Regions from separate parts of the Pseudobutyrivibrio sp. C4 genome, predicted to be linked through region 2. Evidence: riboswitches for the same ligand, from Rfam matches in the RefSeq annotation. Region 2 holds a riboswitch; the other holds the start of a gene.

Region 1 (11,224 bases), on a different contig from region 2:
ATTCTTATACTTATTCAGGCAGGTGGTCTTGGAATCATAACAGTTGTTTCCATGATTATGCTTATTACTCAAAAGAAGTTTTCAATCGCCGACCGCAAAATGCTTCAGGAATCACTTAACCTGGAAACAGATGTAGGAGTATTAAAACTGCTCATCAGAATTTTTAAGGATGTGGCAAAGGTTGAAACATTTGGAGCTGCTGTATATGCTATAGATTTTATTCCTAGATTTGGCGTGGCAAGAGGCATCTGGTATTCGGTATTCACATCTATATCAGCCTTTTGTAATGCGGGAATAGATATATTTGGAGATAGCAGTTTAATAGCGTACCATGATAATCCGCTGATTATGATCAATACCATGTTTTTGATTGTTATGGGTGGTTTAGGATACGTAGTCTGGTTTGATATGTCTGAAAAGATTAAATATGGAATCAAGAAGAAATACAATCCAGTTATAATTTTTAAAAGATTTAATGAGCACACGAAGCTAGTCTTAAGCGTAACATTTGCATTGATTATTATAGGTGCAGTCCTTATCTTTATAGCCGAGTACGATAATATATATACTATTGGTCATTTTTCTTTAATGGATAAGATTATTAACAGCTTCTTTGAATCGGTTACCTTGAGAACTGCAGGCTTTGCTTCATTTGCCCAGGAAAACATGACAGATTTTTCTTGTGTTATATCGTATATTTGGATGTTTATAGGTGGTTCGCCTATAGGTACAGCAGGTGGTGTTAAGACAGTTACAATTTATTTGGCGCTGTTGAATATCATTTCATATATCAGAGATGATGACCAAACAATTACTTTTAACAGAAGAGTCACAGAGGAAAACATGAGAAAGGCCACAGTTATTGTTGCTGTAGCTGCTTTTACAATCGTTGTTCTTACACTTGCATTGATTTCAACAAATCCTATTAATATGCAGGACGGTTTATATGAAATCATTAGTGCATCTGCCACAGTGGGACTTACCAGAGGATTGACAGGTAGTCTCAATCTGGCAGGCCAGTTAATCATTATTCTTGCCATGTATTTAGGCAGAATAGGACCTATATCCCTTGCAATTTTCTTTGCAGGTAAAAGACATAAAAATAATAAATGTAGATATTTAGAAGGAAGCTTTTTTGTAGGATAGGAGACATTATGAAAAAATCAATTGCAGTATTAGGACTTGGAAAATATGGTGCCAGCTTGGCAAAAAATATGTATGAAATGGGCGCCGATGTTTTAATCGTCGACCAGGATCAGGATAAGCTCAAAGAGCTTAATGGTTTCTGTACAGCTGCTGTATGTGCAGACATTACAAACGAAGATGAGGTTATTTCATTAGGTCTTAAAAATATGGATATCGTTGCGGTAGCAATGGCAGGAAATCTTGCTGCAAGTATCATGGCTGTTGCAGTTGCCAAGGAACAGGGTGTTCCACTTATTGTTGCCAAAAGTTCTTCAGACAGAATGACATCTATTCTTAAAAAGATTGGTGCCAACAAGGTAATCGTTCCTGAGGAGTATGGCGGAGAGCAGTCTGCTAGAATTCTTTCTTCAGACACATTCCTTGATTACTTCAAGGTGGATGGCAACCTTTGCATGATTGAAATCAATCCTCTTCAAAAATGGATTGGTAAAAACATGATGGAATTGAATGTACGTAAGAATTATAAAGCTAACGTTATTGCATTGAAACGCGGATCAGGCTGGAAAATTCTGGACCCAGCAGAGGCGCTTAACGCAGATGACTTGTTGCTTATAGTCGTAGAACGTAAGGATTTGCATAGATTAAATAAATAATCTGTTGCCTTCTACACAAATTGTTGACAATTACTAAGTATACTTTTTACAATGAATATACTGCTTTGAGATTGGAGACAATAATTGGAACTTAATAGTTTTTATGATTTTTATGCGAATAATTGGATTTCGAATGTAATAATAGTCGTAGGAGCAACTATCATAGCTTTGCTCCTCGCCTATCTATTACCTTTTTTTGATAATAAAATCTGTAACAAAATCGGTTTAAATCTACAGGGCGGCGTTAGTTCTAGCAAAAACGCAGATAAAAGCGCAATCATCAGAAAAATTATTCTTTGGGTGGCCTTTGTAGTTTATCTATTTTTCCTTTTCTATTTAGTATTTCTTGCAAGAACTCCAAATCCAGATTATGTAGTTCGTAATGCGGGCTTTAGTATTTTCACTATGACTTGGCAAGATATCGAGCTTCCAGAGGAAGAGTTTATCGAGTTTTACCTCAATGTTATGGTGTTCATTCCTATGGGATACTTGCTTCCATATATTTTCAGATGGTTCAGAAATCACGCATGGAGCAGATCTCTTATAATGTGTTTTGTTTCCTCTATTGTAATCGAGAATTTGCAGCTTATCACAAAGCGTGGAACATATGATACTGCAGATGTTATAGCAGATACATTTGGCGGATTTATTGGAATAGCGTTGTATATGCATCGTGCGTACACGCTTACAAATCCAGAGTGGAGAAAGGATTTTAAGTATTACAAGCGTTGGAAGAAGCTGGCAAAGAATGGTGTTCTTTTTCCATTTTCAAAGAAGCTTGCAATTAATCGTGTAATCATCCAGGCTACAGATGAGGATGAGATTTGGAATTTCTATGTAAAAGATTTGGGATTCCAGATTAAGAAGATTATTATTCCAAAAGATGTTACTCAGACAAACTTACTTCTATCAATGGGAAGGACTTCCTTGGAAGTACATTGTTTGAACAAGCAGAATGATATACCGGCCCAGACTATAGTGCTTGCACACCACAATATGGATGGTATAAAGCGAAGATTAGATAAGGCAAATATAACAAGTGAATGTGGAACGGACCCATACACAAATCATAGAACATTGACTGTGATGGGCCCGGACAATACTAAGGTTATTTTTCTTGAAACCTAATTCTATTCAGTTTTTAGATTCATGTACCATCTGAATACGGCAACACCGATAATGATGGCATATCCTGCAATACTGAGGATCGAAGGAATCTCACCAAGGAAGATGATTCCAAGGATTGCAGCAAATACAACCTGTGTGTAATCAAATACAGAAATCTCTTTTGCAGGAGCGTATTTGTAAGCGGTGGTGATTGAGAACTGTCCAAGTGATGCGCTTACGCCAGCCATAAGCAGGCATAGCAGTTGTGTTGGACTCATTGGTGCAAAATCTGTAATTAAAAATGGTAGAGTCACCACACATGAAAAGAACGAAAAATAAAATACAATAACAGGAGTTTTTACACCTTGTTGTCCAAGCTTGCGGACACAAACATATGCTGTTCCTGCGCCAAAGCCACCAAATAGGCCGATGAGTGCAGGAACAGTTTCTGTTATAAGGCCTGTTGGTCTGATGATGAATAATGCGCCAATAAAAGCAATGATAGTAGCTGCGATATCAACACGCTTTGGATATTCCTTCAAAATAAAAATAGAAAGAATAATAGCAAAGAATGGTGATAGCTTATTTAGCATGTTGGCGTCGGCAATTCCTAATCTATCGATAGCATAGAAGTTTGCAATAAGTCCTGATGTTCCGAAAAAGCATCTTGCAAACAAAGGTGGAATACTTGGCCTTTCAACTTTAATTCCTACGTTGGCCCTTAGAAGAGCTGCGATGGCAACAAACATAGCTACAAAATTTCTAAAGAAAGCTTTTTGCATGGTTGGCAAATCGCCGGAAATACGGACAAAGAATGTCATTAATGAAAAGCCGACAGCGGCTAATAGAATACAAATGATTCCATTGAGTTTGTTATTTTTAGTCATAATGGGTCTCCTAAATCTTGATTATTCCCCAAACATATATCATACAATTAAAGAGTATATCACGTAATATTGATGAATTGTATAGCTAAATTATGTGAATTGCACCTTATAAAGTTGGTATTGAAGTTGCAAGAAAAATATTGGTAAAATAAGCATAGTAGGAAGGGGGAGAGGCTATGCACAGGATGTCAACAAAAGAAATTTTGGCGGAATCTTTCAAAGAGTTGGCAGAGAAAAAGCCAATTAATAAAATTACGATTACAAATATCACTGATAATTGTGGAATGACACAGCCTACTTTTTACAATCATTTTAGGGACAAATATGATTTGATTACTTGGATTTATTTGCAGGAAGCGCAAAAGCATATTAAAAACGTAGGGAAAGATGGCTGGACATGGAAGGATACAATTAGTTGTAATCTTCAGTATTTTATGGACAACAAGTCTTTTATAATCAACGCATTAAAGAATACCAAGGGGATGGATTCTTTTGTTTTTCAGATGGCCAATACAAACCGTGATTTACTTGTAAAAGAAGTGAAAAGTAAATCAGGAAAAGATGAGTTATCTGATGAAATGATGGCATTGATTAAGATGTACGTATGTGGCATATGTCAGTACGTATGTGGCTGGCTATTGGAACCAAATCCAATGCCATGCGATAAACTAGCCGGCATCATACAGGAATTTGCTCCTAGTGAAATACGTCCATTTATTGGCGCTTAATTTTGTAAAATTAAATCAATGCAAAATGATTTAGTATTTGCGTTTAGCTATATCTCGACTTTCTGTAATATCGTTGATACATTATTATTGTACACAATACTAATGTGAACGAATTATAGGAGAGTATAAAATGACAAAAACATCAGATAAGGTTTTATGTTTGGAGAATCAGCTTTGTTTTCCATTGTATGCATGTGCTAAGGAGGTTGTACGTAAGTATAGAAAGCCTCTTGAGGAACTTAATCTTACCTACACCCAGTATATTGTCATGATGGCTTTATGGCAGGCTGGCGATTTGACTGAAGGAGAAATTGGAAAGTGCGTGCATTTGGATTCAGGCACTTTGGCTCCACTTTTAAAGCGATTAGAAAAGCAAGGCATGATTACCAGAGGAAGATCTGAAAAGGATGAACGAAAGCTTGTTATTAAACTTACAGATGAGGGACAGGCATTAAAAGAAAAAGCTAAAAAGGTTCCAGCGCAAATGAAAGGGTGTCTAAATCTTTCAGATGAGGAAAAGACTCAGTTAAAGAAGCTACTGGATAAGGCTATGCAAGGAATAGGTGAAGAATAAAATAGATTTTACAATCTTCACATAGATTTCAGATAAGTAACAGTACAAGTTCATAATGGGAGAGTAATATACAATCATCGCAAGAGCGATAAAACTTTTTCATATATCATTCTCCCAAAAAAAGCTGCTGGCGGGCAGCTTTTTTTACTTTGTATTTATAATTGAAAATGATTATCAACAGGAGTATAATGATTTTACAAAATTGAATCACACACAATTGATGCGACGGGATGATAAGATTATTTAAGAGGTGTATATATGGAAAAGGAATTTGATATTCAAGCGTATATGACAGCTGGTGTAGAGCGAGTTGTAAAGGATTCAATTCGTGCTACTTTGAAAGATCCAGCTGAAAGCATTTTTATGGCAAAGTTTGCATTAGCAACAAAGAAAGCTGCTGATGTTAGAAAGAAATTCAAGGAAGAGGGCTTGCATGTTCCTCCATTCCTAATTGCATCAATCACTAGCAATTGCAACTTACATTGTGCTGGCTGTTATTCTCGTCAGAACGATGCCACAAAGGATTGTGAGCCTGTAAATCAGCTTAGCGATGAACAGTGGCTTACCATCTTCGATGAAGCAGAGGATTTAGGAATCAGCTTTATTCTTTTGGCAGGTGGCGAACCTCTTCTTAGAAAGGGCGTCATCAAGGCAGCTGCAAAGAAGCCTAATATTCTTTTCCCAATCTTTACAAATGGAGTATTCATCAGCGATGAGTACTTTGAGTTATTTGATAAAAACAGAAACCTTGTGCCAATCATGAGCATTGAAGGCCACAAGGAAGCAACTGACAGCCGTCGTGGCGAAGGAATTTACGATAAGCTTATTTCAAACATGGAAACATTCAAAAAGAATGGTCAAATATTCGGTAATTCAGTTACAGTTACTACAGAAAACTTTGACGATGTCCTTTCTGATGATTTTGTATCTATGCTTCAGGGATATGGCTGCAAGGCTGTAATCTATGTTGAGTATGTTCCTGTATCAGATGAGAGCAAGCATCTTGCCCTTAGCGAGGACCAGGAAGAGCAGCTTAGAGCAAGAATTGCCACTCTTCGTGAGGAATATGAGGACATGGTATTCATCTCATTCCCAGGTGATGAAAAGTCATCAGGCGGATGTGTAGCGGCAGGCAGAGGATTTTTCCACATCAATTCCCATGGTGGAGCTGAGCCATGCCCATTCTCGCCATTCTCCGACACAAACGTAATGGACATGGGCCTTCGAGGTGCTATTTCATCACGTCTCTTCCAGGTACTCCAGGCAGGCGACATCCTAAAGGATGACCATGTAGGTGGCTGCGTCCTCTTCGAAAAGAAAGAACAGGTGGAGGCACTTTGCAATTAGGTGTTGATTTTTTGCCACACTTGTAGCATTATATGTAAGGAATTTAATATGAGACGGGAGCTTGTAGACAGGCTGAGAGGAAGGTGTGACCTTCGACCGAGAACCTGATTTGGATAATGCCAACGTAGGGACGCCGATTAATAATGATATTGATATTATGCGGAAGCTATTTGAGAAATCAGGTAGCTTCCGTTTTTTTATGCAAAAAAGGAGGAATAATGGAATTTAATAGCGAGCTTTATTTTATTACTGACAGTACACCTTATGAGCTAGATGAATTCCTGTGGCGAGTTGAGGATGCCTTAAAGGGCGGCGTCACTTTGATGCAGCTTCGAGAAAAAAATCGTACCACAAAGGAATATATTGAACTGGCACAGGCAGTACATGATATTTGCAGAAAGTACAATGTTCCGCTGATTATTGATGATCGTGTGGATGTAATGCTTGCTGTGGATTGCGAGGGGGTCCATTTGGGGGCAGAGGATATGCCACTTGAGATGGCAAGAAGGATTATCGGGCCTGAGAAGATTTTGGGAGCCACTGCCAAGAAAGTGGATGTAGCAAAAGCAGCATATGAGGCTGGGGCTGATTATCTGGGAGTTGGCGCAATCTATCCAACTACTACAAAAGTAAAAACTATCATTACATCCACGGAGACATTGGATGCAATATGCCAGGCAGTTCCTATACCAGTTAATGCTATTGGCGGTTTGAATGCTTCTAATATGGATGTATTAAAAGGAATTGACATAGCTGGGGTATGCGCTGTTTCAGCTATTATGAAAGCAGATTCGCCACGAAATGCTGCTGAAAGTATGAAAAAGAAGTTTAGGGAGATAAAAGGATGAAGGTAGTTTTATCAATTGCAGGAAGTGATAGCAGCGGTGGAGCTGGAATACAGGCAGATTTAAAAACCATGTCTGCTCATAAAGTCTATGGAATGACTGCAATTACTGCGCTTACAGCACAAAATACCACAGGGGTTACAGAGATTGTGGAATCATCGCCACATTTTTTGGAAGAACAAATAGATGCTTGTTTGACTGATATACCAGCAGATGCAGTGAAAATTGGAATGCTTCCATCAGTGGAGCAAGTGCGAGTGGTAGCTAGAAAGCTTAAGGAATTTGGAACAAAGAATATTGTGGTGGACCCGGTTATGGTGGCTACAAGCGGAAGTAGATTGATGGAAAACTCTACCCCAGCAGTGATGGCAAAAATGTTGTTTCCACTGGCTAGAGTTATTACACCCAATATACCTGAAGCCGAAGTGCTAACGGGGATGAAGATAGAAGACAAAATAGATATGGAGCAGGCAGCCAAAAAGCTTGGTGAAAAATATGGATGTGGAGTTCTTGTAAAAGGCGGTCACTGTGTGGAGGATGCTAGCGATGTTCTTTTTGATAATGGATGCGTTACATGGTTTGAGGGCCAGAGAATTGATAGCACCAACACTCATGGAACAGGCTGCACATTATCAAGTGCTATTGCATCGAATTTGGCACTGGGGTTTGACTTAAAAGATTCTATCGTAAATGCGAAGTCATATATTGAAAAAGCTATCGGTGCAAATTTGGATTTGGGAAAAGGAAGTGGGCCACTTAATCATTGTGTGGCCAACTAGAAGGAAAGGAGAAGTAATGGTTTTCTTAAATGGAAAAGAGTATGAGTTAGCAAACAAGACGCTTGCTACTGTACTGGATGATTTTAAATTTGACGTTAGAACTATTGCTGTGGAGATTAACGAAGAAATCATTTCTAAGACAACATTTAATGAGACCATCTTAAAGGATGGAGATGTTGTTGAGGTAGTAAGTTTTGTAGGAGGCGGCTGATTGATACCGACAAAAGATGAGTTCTATAAGGCACTTGTAGATAGACATGGTGCAGAAAATCAAAAAAAATTCGACGAGGCTGTGGTTGCAATATGTGGGCTCGGTGGCTTGGGATCTAATATAGCCACATGTCTTGCAAGGGCGGGCATAGGCCACTTGATTTTGATTGACTATGATTTTGTGGATGTAAGCAATCTCCATAGACAGCATTACAAAATCAATCAGGTTGGTATGAAAAAAACTGATGCAATGGCGGCTAATCTACATGAAATAAATCCATACATAAAGATTGAGACTCATAACATAAAGCTGACAGAGGCTAACACAAAGCCATTGATAGAAAAGGCGGATATTGTCTGTGAGGCTTTTGATTCACCTGAAAGTAAGGCTATGCTTGTTAATCTGGTACTAGAACAAATGCCAGATAAGTATATTCTCTCTAGTTCTGGCATGGCGGGATTTGGCAGTGCAAATGATATAAAGACTAGAAGAGTATCAAAGAGATTCTATCTTTCCGGAGATGGGGTTAGTGATGTTAATGATGGTATCGGATTGATTTCATCTAGAGTGATGGTTTGCGGAGCACACGAAGCACATATGGTAATTAAAATTCTCATTGGAGAATTAGACGCATAAAAATGAAAGAGGAAAATGGAATGGAAAATGACAAACTGGTAATCGGTGGTAAAGAATTTGATTCTCGTTTTATTTTGGGATCAGGAAAATATTCGATGAAGCTTATTGAGGCAGCAACAAAAGACGCAGGAGCAGAAATAATCACTCTTGCAGTTCGAAGAACGAATACCAAGGATGAAGAAAATATTTTGGATTATATTCCAAAGAATGTAACTTTACTTCCAAATACAAGTGGCGCAAGAGATGCAAAGGAAGCAGTGAGAATAGCTAGGCTTGCAAGGGAGCTTGGTTGTGGTGATTTTGTAAAAATCGAGATTATGAGGGATACAAAGTATTTACTTCCTGATAATTACGAAACAATAAAAGCGACAGAAATTCTTGCAAAAGAAGGCTTTGTGGTTATGCCTTATATGTATCCAGATTTGAATGTTGCAAGAGAATTGCAAAATGTTGGAGCTGCATCCATCATGCCACTTGCATCACCTATAGGTTCAAATAAAGGTTTGGCTACAAAAGAGTTTATACAGATTCTTATTGATGAAATAGATTTGCCTATTATAGTAGATGCTGGAATTGGAAAGCCATCACAGGCATGTGAAGCAATGGAAATGGGGGCTGCGGCAATAATGGCAAATACTGCGCTTGCAACGGCAGGAGATTTGACACTTATGGCTTCAGCATTCAAGGACGCTATTGAAGCAGGAAGAAAAGCATACTTGGCAGGCCTTGGAAGAGTGCTTACTCGTGGTGCAGCAGCATCAGATCCACTTACAGGTTTCTTACATTAGGAGGCATCATGGAAAACACATTTTTATTTGATTCAAAGGAATTATCTGCAACAGGGCTAGAGCGCAAGCATCAGATTGAGACAGACCCTTCATCTAGAATCAATCACATGGAATACTTGCCAGGTATGGATATTATTGAGTCGGATGTACGTAAAAACGTAATGGAACATTTTGATTCCTATGATTACAACAAATACACAGCTGCAGATGTCAGAAGAGCACTTGCCAGCGATAAATGCACAATAGAGGATTTTAAGGCGCTTCTTTCTCCAGCTGCGGAACCTTTTTTGGAACAGATGGCCAAGAAGGCACAGCAGGAAACAAGTAAGCACTTCGGAAATACGGTATATCTTTTCACACCAATCTATATAGCCAACTACTGCGAGAATTACTGCGTATACTGTGGATTTAACTGTTATAACAAAATCAAAAGATTAAAGCTTTCATATGAACAGATAGAGCATGAAATGCAGGTTATTGCAGATAGTGGAATGGAGGAAATTTTAATTCTTACAGGAGAAAGTCCAGCTAAATCAGACGTTGAATATATAGGTGAAGCATGTAAAATTGCCAGAAAATATTTCAAAATGGTTGGAATCGAAATATATCCGGTAAACGTAAAGGATTACAAATATCTGCATGAGTGCGGTGCGGACTATGTAACCGTTTTTCAGGAAACATACGATTCTGATAAGTATGAGACACTGCATTTGATGGGAAACAAGAGAATCTGGCCATACAGATTTGATGCTCAGGAAAGGGCTCTTATGGGTGGAATGCGAGGAGTTGCCTTTTCTGCACTTTTGGGGCTTTCGGATTTCAGAAAGGATGCTCTGGCATCAGCCTTGCATGTCTACTATTTACAGCGCAAATACCCTTTTGCAGAAATGTCATTATCATGTCCTAGACTTCGACCAATTATCAATAATGACACAATCAATCCACTTGATGTAGGGGAAAAGCAGTTGTGCCAGATTATTTGTGCTTATCGTATATTTTTACCTTTCTGTGGCATTACAGTCTCTTCTAGAGAGACTGCAGCATTTAGAAATGGAATTGTAAAGATAGCAGCTACTAAGGTTTCTGCAGGAGTATCCACTGGCATCGGCGATCATGAGGAGAAATATACAGGTGAGGAGTCTACAGACCCTTCAGGTGATGAGCAGTTTGAAATATCTGATGGCAGAAGTTTAGGAACAATGTATGTAGACATTTCTGATGAAGGTTTACAACCAGTTTTCAACGATTACATATATGTTTAAAGGAGAAGAATAATGAGAAAATACACAACACAGATGGACGCAGCAAGACAGGGGATTGTTACTCCAGAAATGAAGCAGGTGGCGCTTAAGGAATATCGCACACCTGAGGAAATAATGGAGCTTGTTGCCAAGGGACAGGTTGCTATTCCAGCAAATGTAAACCATAAGTGTCTTAATCCAGAAGGTGTAGGCAGCATGCTACGCACAAAAATAAATGTCAATCTTGGCGTATCCCGTGACTGCAAGGATTACGATATCGAA
Region 2 (11,224 bases):
TGTGTTATGTTGACAGGCGGAATTGATATTTCAGTTGGTTCAGTTATCGCCATGGACTGTATGTTACTTGTTTATGGCATGACAGAATGGCACATGGGGGCTGTTCCAATGGTAATTCTTGTTCTTGTAATTGGCCTTGTATTTGGCGCAGTTCAGGGATTCTTAGTTGGATATTTAGAGATACAGCCATTCATTGTAACCATGGCGGGTATGTTCTTTGGAAGAGGTATGACAGCAGTTATCTGCTCTGGTCAGATTTCTATTACAGAAGCTGACAACCCAGTATTCTATGCTTGGGCAAATTCAAAAATCAATCTTCCAGAGTTCCTTGGAAAGGTTAACAAGCATGGTAAGGTAGTTGTTCCTTACATGAGACCAACAGTTGTTATTGCCCTTGTTGTACTTGTAATTATCTTCTTGATGTTAAAGTACACAAAGTTTGGTCGTAACCTTTACGCTGTTGGTGGTAACCAGACATCAGCAACAATGATGGGCTTGAATGTTAAAAAGACAAGAATGCTTTCACATATTCTGTCATCATTCCTTTGCTCAATCGGTGGTATTCTCTACTGCTTGAATACAATGTCAGGTTCAGTAAACCAGGCAAAGGGTCTTGAAATGGATGCTATTGCATCAGCCGTTATCGGTGGAACACTTCTTACAGGTGGTGTAGGAAACGTAATCGGTTCACTATTCGGTGTTCTCATCAACGGTACAATTACAGTACTAGTTAATACAAACGGAAAGCTCCTTTCTAGTTGGGCAAACATAGCAACGGCAGCACTCCTTTGTATTTTCATAATCCTTCAGTCGGTATTTGCCTTAGTTAAGGCACGCCGCAATAAGTAACTTTCTTTTTCTAACAAAATCCTTCAACATGGAAAAGGCGGGTGCGTTCTGTGCCTGCTTTTTTCATGTTTATTCACTGTTATTTCATATTATTTCCCCTGAAAATGAAGTATTATATATTTGACAATGATGTTTTTTAGAGGAGAAAAACATGGCTAAAAGTGATTTTAAAGATAGTTTAAAAAAGCAGATGCTTACTATGACGTTAGTTCCTGTAGTATTGCTTACTGTGGCAATTATTGTGACAAGCGTAAGTATTGTAAGAGCGTCAATCACTAATCAGATTGAGGATGAATTAATTCATGATGCAGAATTGATAGGCTTTGTTTTTGATGATTTTTATGTTGGCGATTATAGAATAGAAGAAACAGGCGAAGAAGGGGAAATAGAGATTTATAAGGGCGAACAAAAGCTTAATGGTGAGGATACCCTTATAGCAACTATGTCGGATTTCCTTGATATTGATGTATCTATATTTATAGAAGACACACGAATACTTACAACTCTTAAGGATGAAGATGGAAACAGTGCCATGGGCACAAAGGCTGCAGCGGTTGTTAAAAACGAAGTTTTGAAAACTGGTGAAAGTGTATTCTATGATAATGTGGTTGTATATGATAAGAAGAGCTTTGCATACTATACAGTCTTAAAGGATGAAAAAGATGAAGTCATTGGTATGATTGCTGTATGTCGTTCAGCGGAAGATGTTCAAGAAGAGGTCTTCAAATATGTACTTCCTATTATTGCTATATGTGTAGTGGTTGCAGTATTCTTTGGATTCATTATGGTCCATGAAGGAAATAAGCTGGCAGGTAGAATTTTCAAAATGGACAAATACATGAACCGCCTTGCCAATGGTGAATTTGATTTTGAAATGCCACGAGAACTCATAATAAAAGATGATGAGATAAAGCATCTGGCTACAGATGGTAAGAGAATGGCAGGCTCATTAAAGAAGCTTGTAGAATATGATGCTCTTACTGAGCTCAACAATCGTCGCTCAGCTGATAAGAAGTTGGAAGAAATCAGAGTGAAGGCAGTAGAAATGGGAAATAAGTATTGCGTCTGTATTTCAGATATCGATTTCTTTAAAAAGGTTAACGACACCTATGGCCATGAAATTGGTGATGTGATTCTTAAATCAGTAGCAGACAAACTGAAGGCCGGCATGGTAGGTAAAGGCTTTTCAGCTCGCTGGGGTGGTGAGGAATTCCTTCTCATTTTTGAGAACCGGGAGCTGGATATCGCCAGAAGAGAGCTTTCCATGATTATGGATGAGGTTCGCACTATTTATATTCCAGACACAGATCGCCAAATCACTATGAGCTTTGGACTTACTGCTCTTGTCCCAGGTGAAACCACAGATGAAACATTAAAGCGCGCCGATGACAACCTATATGAAGCCAAGGAAACTGGGCGTAATCAGATTATATGTAGGTAGTGAGGGGCTTTGTTTAAGTGTAGAATGTTGATTTTGGTTACTTACTTTACAGCTTTGACTCAGCTAGTGGAGTTTTTGGGGAGCTTTGTTAAGTGGGAATTATAAAATCCTGAGTTTCACTTAAAATTGAAGAGTTGGGTTAAGTGAAATAAGTAATTTTTGATTTTTCACTTAAAAAATCAGTGTAATTGCCTAAAAGTATTTAGACAAGTTAAGTGATATATGTAATGCTGAAAATAAACTTAACAAAAAGTTAAGTGTGAAATGAGATTCTTATTTTTCACTTAAGTGACTAAATAATTTTAGGAAAAAATATAAGTGAAAATAATTTTTTTAAAAAATAAACTTAACCAGTAGTGTGAGTTTTAAGTTTAAATTTTAACTTTTACAAATTCACTTAACAATTTGGGCCCAAGTAGCAGTAGTTGGTTAAGTGATATTTTAAAACAAGAAAATAAACTTAACTGCAATATATTAAATGTAAAAAGGGTGCTATATATTATGAAACTAAGGAATGTACTCATAGTAGTAAAAGACATAGAAGCTTCAAAGAAGTATTATCATGATTTGTTTGGACTGGATATGCTTCTAGATAATGATGGAAACATGATTCTGACAGAAGGCTTGGTTCTTCAGGATGAGAAGATATGGAACAGTTTTATTAATAAGGATATAGTTCATAGAAATAATTCCTGTGAATTATATTTTGAAGAAAGGGATATTGAGGCTTTTATTGAAAAGCTGGAAAAGTTGTATCCTGATACTATATATGTTAACGAGCTGATGACACATAGCTGGGGACAAAAGGTTGTGCGTTTCTATGATCTAGATGGCAATTTGATTGAGGTTGGCACGCCAATGTAAACAATTCTAACATAGACTTGACTCTAATTAGAAACCGTGATAAGCTAACTGAGTTTTTGAAAAAAGTGTGAAATTTGTAATGAAAGGAAGAAGGTTAGCATGAGAATTAGAGATTTTATTGAAGAGTTAAGTCAGTATGATCAGGATATTGAGCTTGTAATAGATGTAGATGGAACTTTTGTTACTCCATCAGTTAATAGAGAAGTTGTTCATTTTAAGCATGATTTCTCGGGAATCGCATTTAAGGATGAGGCAATTGTTCTCGCAAAGCGTAAATAGTATATGGGTGAATTCAGGGTCTGGCGAAAGCTAGACCTTTTTGTGTATATAGATAGAAGACATAATAAAGAGATTATTTATTAATTGAGGGTATAAGATTTTTATATTGTTGTAGAGAGATAAAAAAGATATTATGTAATTATAGGGAGGATAAATGATGGAAACAATTTTAAATATCATTACCACTGTCTGTGGCAAAATACAGGTAGTGTCCGATTTATTCTGGGATTTCCCAACAAATTTTGAATGGTATGCCAACATACCTATTCTGGGCAACTTTTCACTGGCGATTATTCTTTTGATTGGTTCAGGAATCTATTTTTCAATCAGACTAAAGTTTATTCAGGTTAGAAAGTTTAAGAGAGGAATAGAAGTTTTAAAGACTAGCAAGGCAAAGACTGGTATTTCACCACTTGCTGCTTTCTTCCTTTCAACAGCTATGCGAGTAGGACCTGGAAATATCCTTGGTGTTACAGGCGCAGTATCAGTAGGTGGCCCTGGTGCACTTCTTTGGATGTGGATTTCTGCATTTTTTGGAATGGCTACAGCATTTGTAGAGTCTACACTTTCTCAGATTTTCAAAGAGAGAAAAGATGATGAATATGTAGGTGGTATGGCCTTCTATGGACGCAGACTTATAAAGAATTCTGCAATAGTTGGTGTTGTGTTATCACTTATGTACATTATATATGCATTGCTTTGCTTCCCAGCACAGGGATTTAACACAGTCTCTGCAATGGGCCAGATAGCAAGCATCGTTAGTGGACAGGAGCTTCCAACCACACATGCTGTATATTGGATTGGCTTTGTAATTGTTATCATTGCAACTATCTCAGTTTCATTTGGTGGAACAAAAAAGATTTCAAAGGTTACTGATGTACTTGTTCCAATCATGGCAATTGTTTATGTGTTAACTGTTGTAATACTTATTGTCATCAACTTTACAAGAATTCCATGGTTCTTCTACGCAGTATTTACAGAGGCATTCAAGCCAGAAGCAGTTTTCGGTGGAGCATTTGGAATCGCTCTTATGCAGGGCGTAAAGCGTGGTCTTATGTCTAATGAGGCAGGTCAAGGTACAATCACAATGCCAGCAGCTGCTTCAGATGCAAAGCATCCATGTGACCAGGGCTGTGTTCAGGCAATAGGAGTTTTCCTTGATACAATTGTTATCTGTACACTTACAGGCTTTGTTGTAATCATGGGTCGTGTATGGCTCACAGATGCAGGTGAAGCATGGTTCGAGCTTGGCAAGCTTCCAAAGTATCTTGCCTCAGCAGCAGAGCTTACACCAGGCACAGCATTTAATGTAGTAGTAACCTTACTTATTTCACTTTGTTTTGGACTTTTTGCGTTCACATGTTTGTTAGGCTTCATGTCTTTCTCAGAAATCTGTGCAAACAGAATCAGCAGAAGCAAGGTGTTTATAAATGTTATTCGTATACTCGATATAATAGTTATCTGCTTTGGTATGCTTACATCAATCGTAGGAATGGACTTAGGTGCCCTTTGGGATTTATCAGATTTCGCAAACATTCTGATCGCATACTGCAACATTCCACTTTTATACATCGGATTTAAGTATGTTAAAAAAGCTCAGTTGCATTATGAAAAAGAAGATGGCACACCATTTACATCAGATGTTGTTGGCATTGATGTAAAGGTTTGGGATGAGAAAGCAAAACAATAGAACATATTTTATGTAAAAGGTACATTAAAAAAGGCTGGTCAATTTGACCAGCCTTGATTTATTTAGTTTTAAGATGGTTTTAGGTCTCAATATATGTAGATGAGCTTACAGTGGAAATGTTTTCCATATATGTGATGGATGTTCCGCCGGATGCACCTGCATTATTTGCTGAGTTAGATCCAGAACTGTAGGAGCCATTCTTCCACTGCTCAAATTTATCTAATACAGCATCGTAAGTTTTAGAAGAGATGTCTGGTAAATCCTTGCCCCAAGTTCCAGTTGCCTGCTCGTAGCCCTTCTTGAAAGCATCTAAGAGCATGTCAGCCTTTGATGTATCTCCGCCAGAAAGTGCGATAGCAAAATCTACAATTCTATCAGATGTCTGGTTAACTCCCCAGTATCCATCTTCGGAAATATCTTCCTTTGCCTTTGCAATTGTTTCCTCGTCTGCTGTGAATTTACCTTCTGCAAGGAATTTCCACATATCATCCTGAGTAGCAATAGCAAATGTGCTGCCCTGACCATTAATTGTCTTCATAACAATATCTAAAAGATTGTTAATCATCTTTTCCTGGTCAGCTTTCAACTGCTGAATAAGAGCAGTTCTATCTGTCTTTTTGTAGTTGTCTGTTGTTAGTGATTGTTCATCAGATTTTTCATAAACAGCAGCTTCATCAGAAAACTTTGATGCGCTGATTTCCTGTTTTGATGCATTGAATTCAAGTGTTTCTGTAACCGAACCATCAGAATTTGTAGTCTTAGAATAGGTACCTGCTATATTAGAAGATACGCTGTTTAATGTGCTTAACTCCATAATAATAACCTCCTTGTTACTGTGGCCATGAATAAAAAACCATATGGAAATCCTTTTCCTATTCTTATTATCGGATGCTAATTGAGAAATATTTATTATTAGATTGTATTTATTTTAATACAAAATTCTTGTAAAAGTGTGGTATCTTTGTTAAAATTTATTAAGATTGAATACAAAGAACAATTAAGTACAAAATACACACAAGTACAAATTTTAATGGAGTAGTAATTTCTTTTCAATGGATAATATAGATCTTAAAGCATTAGCAAAAATAAATATCGGACTTGATGTTACAGGAATCAGGGACGATGGATATCATGAAGTAAGAATGATTATGCAGACAGTCAATCTTTTTGACAAGGTCAGCATTAAGAAGCAGGAGGGGGATGCTGTTACCATGAGCACCAATCTTCGCTTCCTTCCTGTTAACGATGACAATCTTTGCATTAAGGCAGCAAAGCTTCTCATGGAGGAGTTTGATATACACACTGGTGTGCATATCAGCCTGGAAAAGCATATTCCTGTTGCAGCAGGCATGGCAGGCGGTTCTACAGATGCAGCTGCTGTAATGTTTGGAATAAATAAACTTTTTGATTTGAATCTCAGCAGAAAAGATTTGATGGAGCGAGGCGTCAAAATCGGAGCCGATGTACCATACTGTGTAATGCGTGGTACAGCTTTGGCAGAGGGAATTGGAGAGGTGCTCACACCACTTTCACCAATGGTGAAGTGCCCAGTGCTTATTGCAAAGCCAGGCATTTCAGTTTCTACAAAGCAGGTATATGAATCTTTGGATACATGCTTTGACAATGTTAAGCATCCAGACATCGATCAGCTGATTTCAGATATTAAAAATCAGGATTTACATGCCATTTGCAACCACATGGGAAATGTACTTGAAGAGGTTACAATTCCGCTACATCCAGTTATTGCTGATATAAAGAAAATCATGCTGGATCATGGAGCAGTTGGCGCAATGATGAGTGGTAGTGGTCCTACTGTATTTGGCTTTTTTGAAGACAACAAAACAGCAAAGGCAGCCAAGGAAGCACTTACAGAGAGCAAGCTTGTAAAGCAGCTTTATCTCACTACACTTTTTAACAACAAGTATTAATTAGTTTCACACATGAAATAAGGAGATTTAAACAGAATGACTGAAAATCTTACACTTCAAATGGATGATTATTTACCACTTCGCGATGTGGTGTTTAACACCCTGCGCGAAGCTATTCTTAAGGGCGAACTCAAGCCAGGTGAGAGGCTAATGGAAATGCATTTAGCTACAAAGCTTGGAGTTAGCCGTACACCTATCAGAGAAGCAATCAGAATGCTTGAGCACGAGGGACTTGCTGTTACTATTCCTCGCAAGGGCGCTCAGGTTGCTAAAATGACAGAAAAAGATTTACAGGATGTGCTGGAAGTAAGAGATGCACTTGATGCTCTTGCTGTGGTATGTGCCTGCGAAAGAATGACAGATGCTCAGTTTGTAGAGCTCAAGGAAGCTATGAAGGCATTTGAGTCAGCTACTAGAACTGACGATGTTCGAAAGATTGTGGAGGCTGATGAGGCATTCCATGATGTGATTTATGCGGCCGCTGCAAATCCTAAGCTTGAAAACATAATCAATTCTGCAAGAGAGCAGATGTACAGATATCGTTACGAATATGTAAAGAATCCATCTGTTTACGCGCAGCTTATATCTGAACATAAATCTATAATTGACGGTTTCGACAGAAGAGATGTAGATTTCCTGAAGGATATAATGCATGTTCATTTGTCAAATCAGATAAATGCTGTTCGTGAATTAATTAGAGAACAAAAATAGATTGGAAATAAATAATGACAGGAACAAAATGTAATATTAAACTTTGCTCCAAGCAAAAGATGGGCCACGAATCAGAGACTACAAATGAGGAGTATGTGGGTTCATTTATTGATAGAGGTAGTAAGCGTTACCTTTCTTATAATCGAGTTATGCCAGAGGGCCAAAAGGTAGATTGTCTAATAAGCTTTGAACACAACAAGCTTACATTGACTCAAAAAGGAGACATTCAATCAAAGCTTGAGTTTGCCCCAGGGGCTCGAACCAGAAATGCTTACAATACACCAATGGGCATGATGACTATTGTGGTTCACACAAAGCGTCTTGTAATCGAGCAAAAGGATACCGAAATCAATCTTTTAATTGATTACGATTTGGAAGCCGGTGGGGAACCTATCAATACAGTAATAGAAATTAAAGCAACATTAGAATAAGAAAACGCCAGAGATTACCTCTGGCGTTTTTGTTATTAAGAATTATTCAGTAGCCATATTTTTAAGTCTGTTCATGACATCTCTTACTGGTGGAATGAAAAGAATGATAAGTGTTACAGCAGCCTCAGCAAAGATGTAGATTGCGTTGTATGCAAGTGAGTAAGCTAGTGGATTCCAACCTTCCCAAGCCCATTCGCCAAAGAAAATCCAGCCTGAGATTACCGCAAATACGTAGCGTCCTAAAACTGCAGCAATGTAACCTTTGATAAGACCATATTTAGAATCCTTGAAGAATCCAGATAATCCAAGAGCACCAAAGGCGAGTATGTAATCAACAATAACCTGTGCTGGGAAAAGAATGTAAGGATCAACAATGAGGTTTAGCAATCCATAGGCAACACCTGTGATAATTCCAACAATAGGGCCGAACCAGAAACCTGGAAGACAAGCAACAAGCATTGAAAGTAATGTAATTGAGCCGCCAGTTGGGAATTTAAATACCTTAATATTAGACAAAACAAAAGCAAGTGCCATAGAAGCAGCACAAAAAGCTAGTTGCTTTGCAGAAAATGTGATTTTAGTTTTTTCGTTAGACATGTGATTAATCATTAAAAAAATCTCCCTTCATACATCAATGCTAGGAGATTCGTCTATCGCTTCCTTACGCTGGTATTATCCAGTTCAAGTATTAAGGGTCGGTGCAAGCACCTCTCAGCATATGCGCCCCTAGCAAAATATTTAATTTCGATATAAAAATATCACTTGTAGGAAATATAGTCAATGAGAAAATAACAATTAAATTGCAGTAAATAAAACAACATTGTAGAATGTAACTATAAGAGATTTTGAAAAGATAGGATATTAAATGGTAAATACAGAAAAGATTATAGAAAGAGTAATACTTGTATCAGTTAATGAAGGGGACGAGGTAGAGGCTAAGGATTCCCTTCATGAGCTTGCGGAGCTTTGTGAAACTGCCGGTGCACAGGTTGTGGGAGAAATCATGCAGAATCTGGAGCGCAGAAATCCTGGCACATATGTGGGCTCTGGCAAGGTTGAGGAAATCGCCGATTTAATTTGGGAGACAGAGGCTACAGGTATTGTTTGCGATGATGAATTAACACCAGCACAGATGCGCAATCTTGCTGATGCGCTAGATACAAAGGTCATGGATAGAACCCTTATTATCCTTGATATTTTTGCTGCCCGTGCTGGCACAGCAGAGGGAAAGATTCAGGTTGAGCTGGCACAGCTTAGATACGAGATGACTCGATTGACTGGCTTTGGTAAAAACATGTCCCGTGTGGGTGGTACTGCAGCAGGTGGCGGTGGTGCTATCGGAACTCGTGGTCCTGGTGAGAAAAAGCTGGAGATGGATAAGCGTCTTATTGCAGGGCGCATTACTCAGCTGAAGAAAGAGTTAAATGATGTTGTAAACCATCGTGAGCTTACACGTTCAAAACGACAGCGAAATGGCGTGCCTGTAGCGGCTATTGTTGGTTACACAAATGCAGGCAAATCATCACTTTTAAATAAACTTACAGATGCAAACATCCTTGAGTGGGATGCTCTTTTTGCAACCCTTGATCCAACCACTCGTGAGCTCCTCTTGGATAATGATCAAAAGATTCTGCTCACAGACACAGTAGGATTCATCAGAAAGCTTCCTCATCATTTGGTGGATGCTTTCAAGAGTACATTGGAAGAAGCTAAATATGCAGATTTCATCATTCATGTGGTGGATGTTAGCAATCCTCAGATGGACCGCCAGATGGAAATCGTATATGAGACTTTGGACAAATTAGGAGTTAGTGACAAACCTGTTCTTACTATTTTTAATAAAGTAGATAAGCTTGAAGATGAGTTGGATTATCACGATTTAAGGGCTGATTATACAGTACACACTTCCATTAAGACAGGAAAAGGCCTGGATAAAGTAAGAGAAATCCTGGCTACTTTGATGCGTGGAAATAAGGAATATATTGAGCGATTAGTTCCTTACACAGAAGCTGGAAGTATTGCAAAGATTAGAGAGACAGGAGAATTGATTTCAGAGGAATATCGTGAAGACGGTATTTTTATCAAGGCTTATATCTGAATTTACACAAATTTTACTTATATCATAGAAAATACTTAGACAATGGCATTCTAACATGTTATGATTATCAAGGACTAAAAAAAGAAGGATTAAGGATTTTACTTTTCGTGAAGGAAAAGTACGGTAGAAGGAGAAAATAATGACTTTAGCAGAGATATTATCACTTCTTGGTGGAGTGGGTCTATTTCTTTTCGGAATGTCGATTATGTCTACAGGCTTAAAAAACAGCTGTGGAGATAATCTTCAGGTTATTCTAGAGAAGGCTACTACAAACAAATTTGTAGCAGTCATCGTTGGTATAGCTATGACAGTATTGGTTCAGAGTTCATCTGCAACCGATGTTATGGTTATTGGTTTTGTAAATTCAGGTATGATGGCGCTTTCACAGGCCATCGGCGTTATCTTAGGTGCCAATATCGGTACAACAATCACAGCACAGATTACAGCTTTTAATATTGCTACATTTACACCATTCATTTTGTTTATCGGTGCAGTAATGTATCTTTTCATGAAGAGAGATATTGTTAAGCATTTAGGTTCTTTCTTTATGGGATTCGGTATGCTTTTCCAGGGGATCACTATCATGAAGGCATCCATTGCACCACTTGCAAATTCAGTGATGTTTAAGAACTTCCTTGCTGGATTAACAAATCCATTTGTAGCGCTTGTATTTGGTATTGCATTCACAGCATTACTTCAGAGCTCATCATCCGCAACAGTTATCTTCCAGACATTCGTTGTGCAGGGAATATTGGACTACAATGTAGCAGTTTACTTGATTATCGGTGCAGCCATTGGTTCAGTTACACCAAACCTTTTGGCATCACTTACAGCAAACAGAAACGGCAAGCGTTCAGCTATTTTGAACCTTTTGTTTAATGTAATAAGAGCAATTGTAATCGTAATTATTATAAATGTAACACCACTTCTGAC

What was found. A riboswitch is a leader RNA that binds a small molecule or an ion and turns the genes downstream of it on or off. The one in region 2 is predicted to bind thiamine pyrophosphate.
Region 1: another riboswitch for thiamine pyrophosphate. It lies ahead of thiE (thiamine phosphate synthase); the one in region 2 lies ahead of thiT (energy-coupled thiamine transporter ThiT).

The regions. Positions count from the first base shown of each region.
Region 1 covers NZ_FOHF01000003.1:134,677-145,900, forward strand. The annotation lists gene BMY66_RS07150 (TrkH family potassium uptake protein) at 1-1,146, shown strand, start outside; gene BMY66_RS07155 (potassium channel family protein) at 1,155-1,799, shown strand; gene BMY66_RS07160 (VanZ family protein) at 1,884-2,927, shown strand; gene BMY66_RS07165 (DMT family transporter) at 2,930-3,793, opposite strand; gene BMY66_RS07170 (TetR/AcrR family transcriptional regulator C-terminal domain-containing protein) at 3,979-4,521, shown strand; gene BMY66_RS07175 (MarR family winged helix-turn-helix transcriptional regulator) at 4,652-5,095, shown strand; gene BMY66_RS07180 (radical SAM/SPASM domain-containing protein) at 5,354-6,442, shown strand; TPP riboswitch at 6,486-6,590, shown strand; gene thiE (thiamine phosphate synthase) at 6,661-7,290, shown strand; gene thiD (bifunctional hydroxymethylpyrimidine kinase/phosphomethylpyrimidine kinase) at 7,287-8,066, shown strand; gene thiS (sulfur carrier protein ThiS) at 8,083-8,277, shown strand; gene thiF (sulfur carrier protein ThiS adenylyltransferase ThiF) at 8,278-8,913, shown strand; gene BMY66_RS07205 (thiazole synthase) at 8,934-9,701, shown strand; gene thiH (2-iminoacetate synthase ThiH) at 9,710-10,963, shown strand; gene thiC (phosphomethylpyrimidine synthase ThiC) at 10,976-11,224, shown strand, end outside.
Region 2 covers NZ_FOHF01000005.1:162,767-173,990, forward strand. The annotation lists gene BMY66_RS09690 (ABC transporter permease subunit) at 1-849, shown strand, start outside; gene BMY66_RS09695 (diguanylate cyclase domain-containing protein) at 1,001-2,290, shown strand; gene BMY66_RS09700 (VOC family protein) at 2,792-3,154, shown strand; gene BMY66_RS09705 (hypothetical protein) at 3,254-3,433, shown strand; gene BMY66_RS09710 (alanine/glycine:cation symporter family protein) at 3,591-5,123, shown strand; gene BMY66_RS09715 (hypothetical protein) at 5,203-5,937, opposite strand; gene ispE (4-(cytidine 5'-diphospho)-2-C-methyl-D-erythritol kinase) at 6,176-7,051, shown strand; gene BMY66_RS09725 (GntR family transcriptional regulator) at 7,088-7,762, shown strand; gene BMY66_RS09730 (YwiB family protein) at 7,777-8,193, shown strand; gene thiT (energy-coupled thiamine transporter ThiT) at 8,236-8,802, opposite strand; TPP riboswitch at 8,835-8,931, opposite strand; gene hflX (GTPase HflX) at 9,059-10,291, shown strand; gene BMY66_RS09745 (Na/Pi cotransporter family protein) at 10,431-11,224, shown strand, end outside.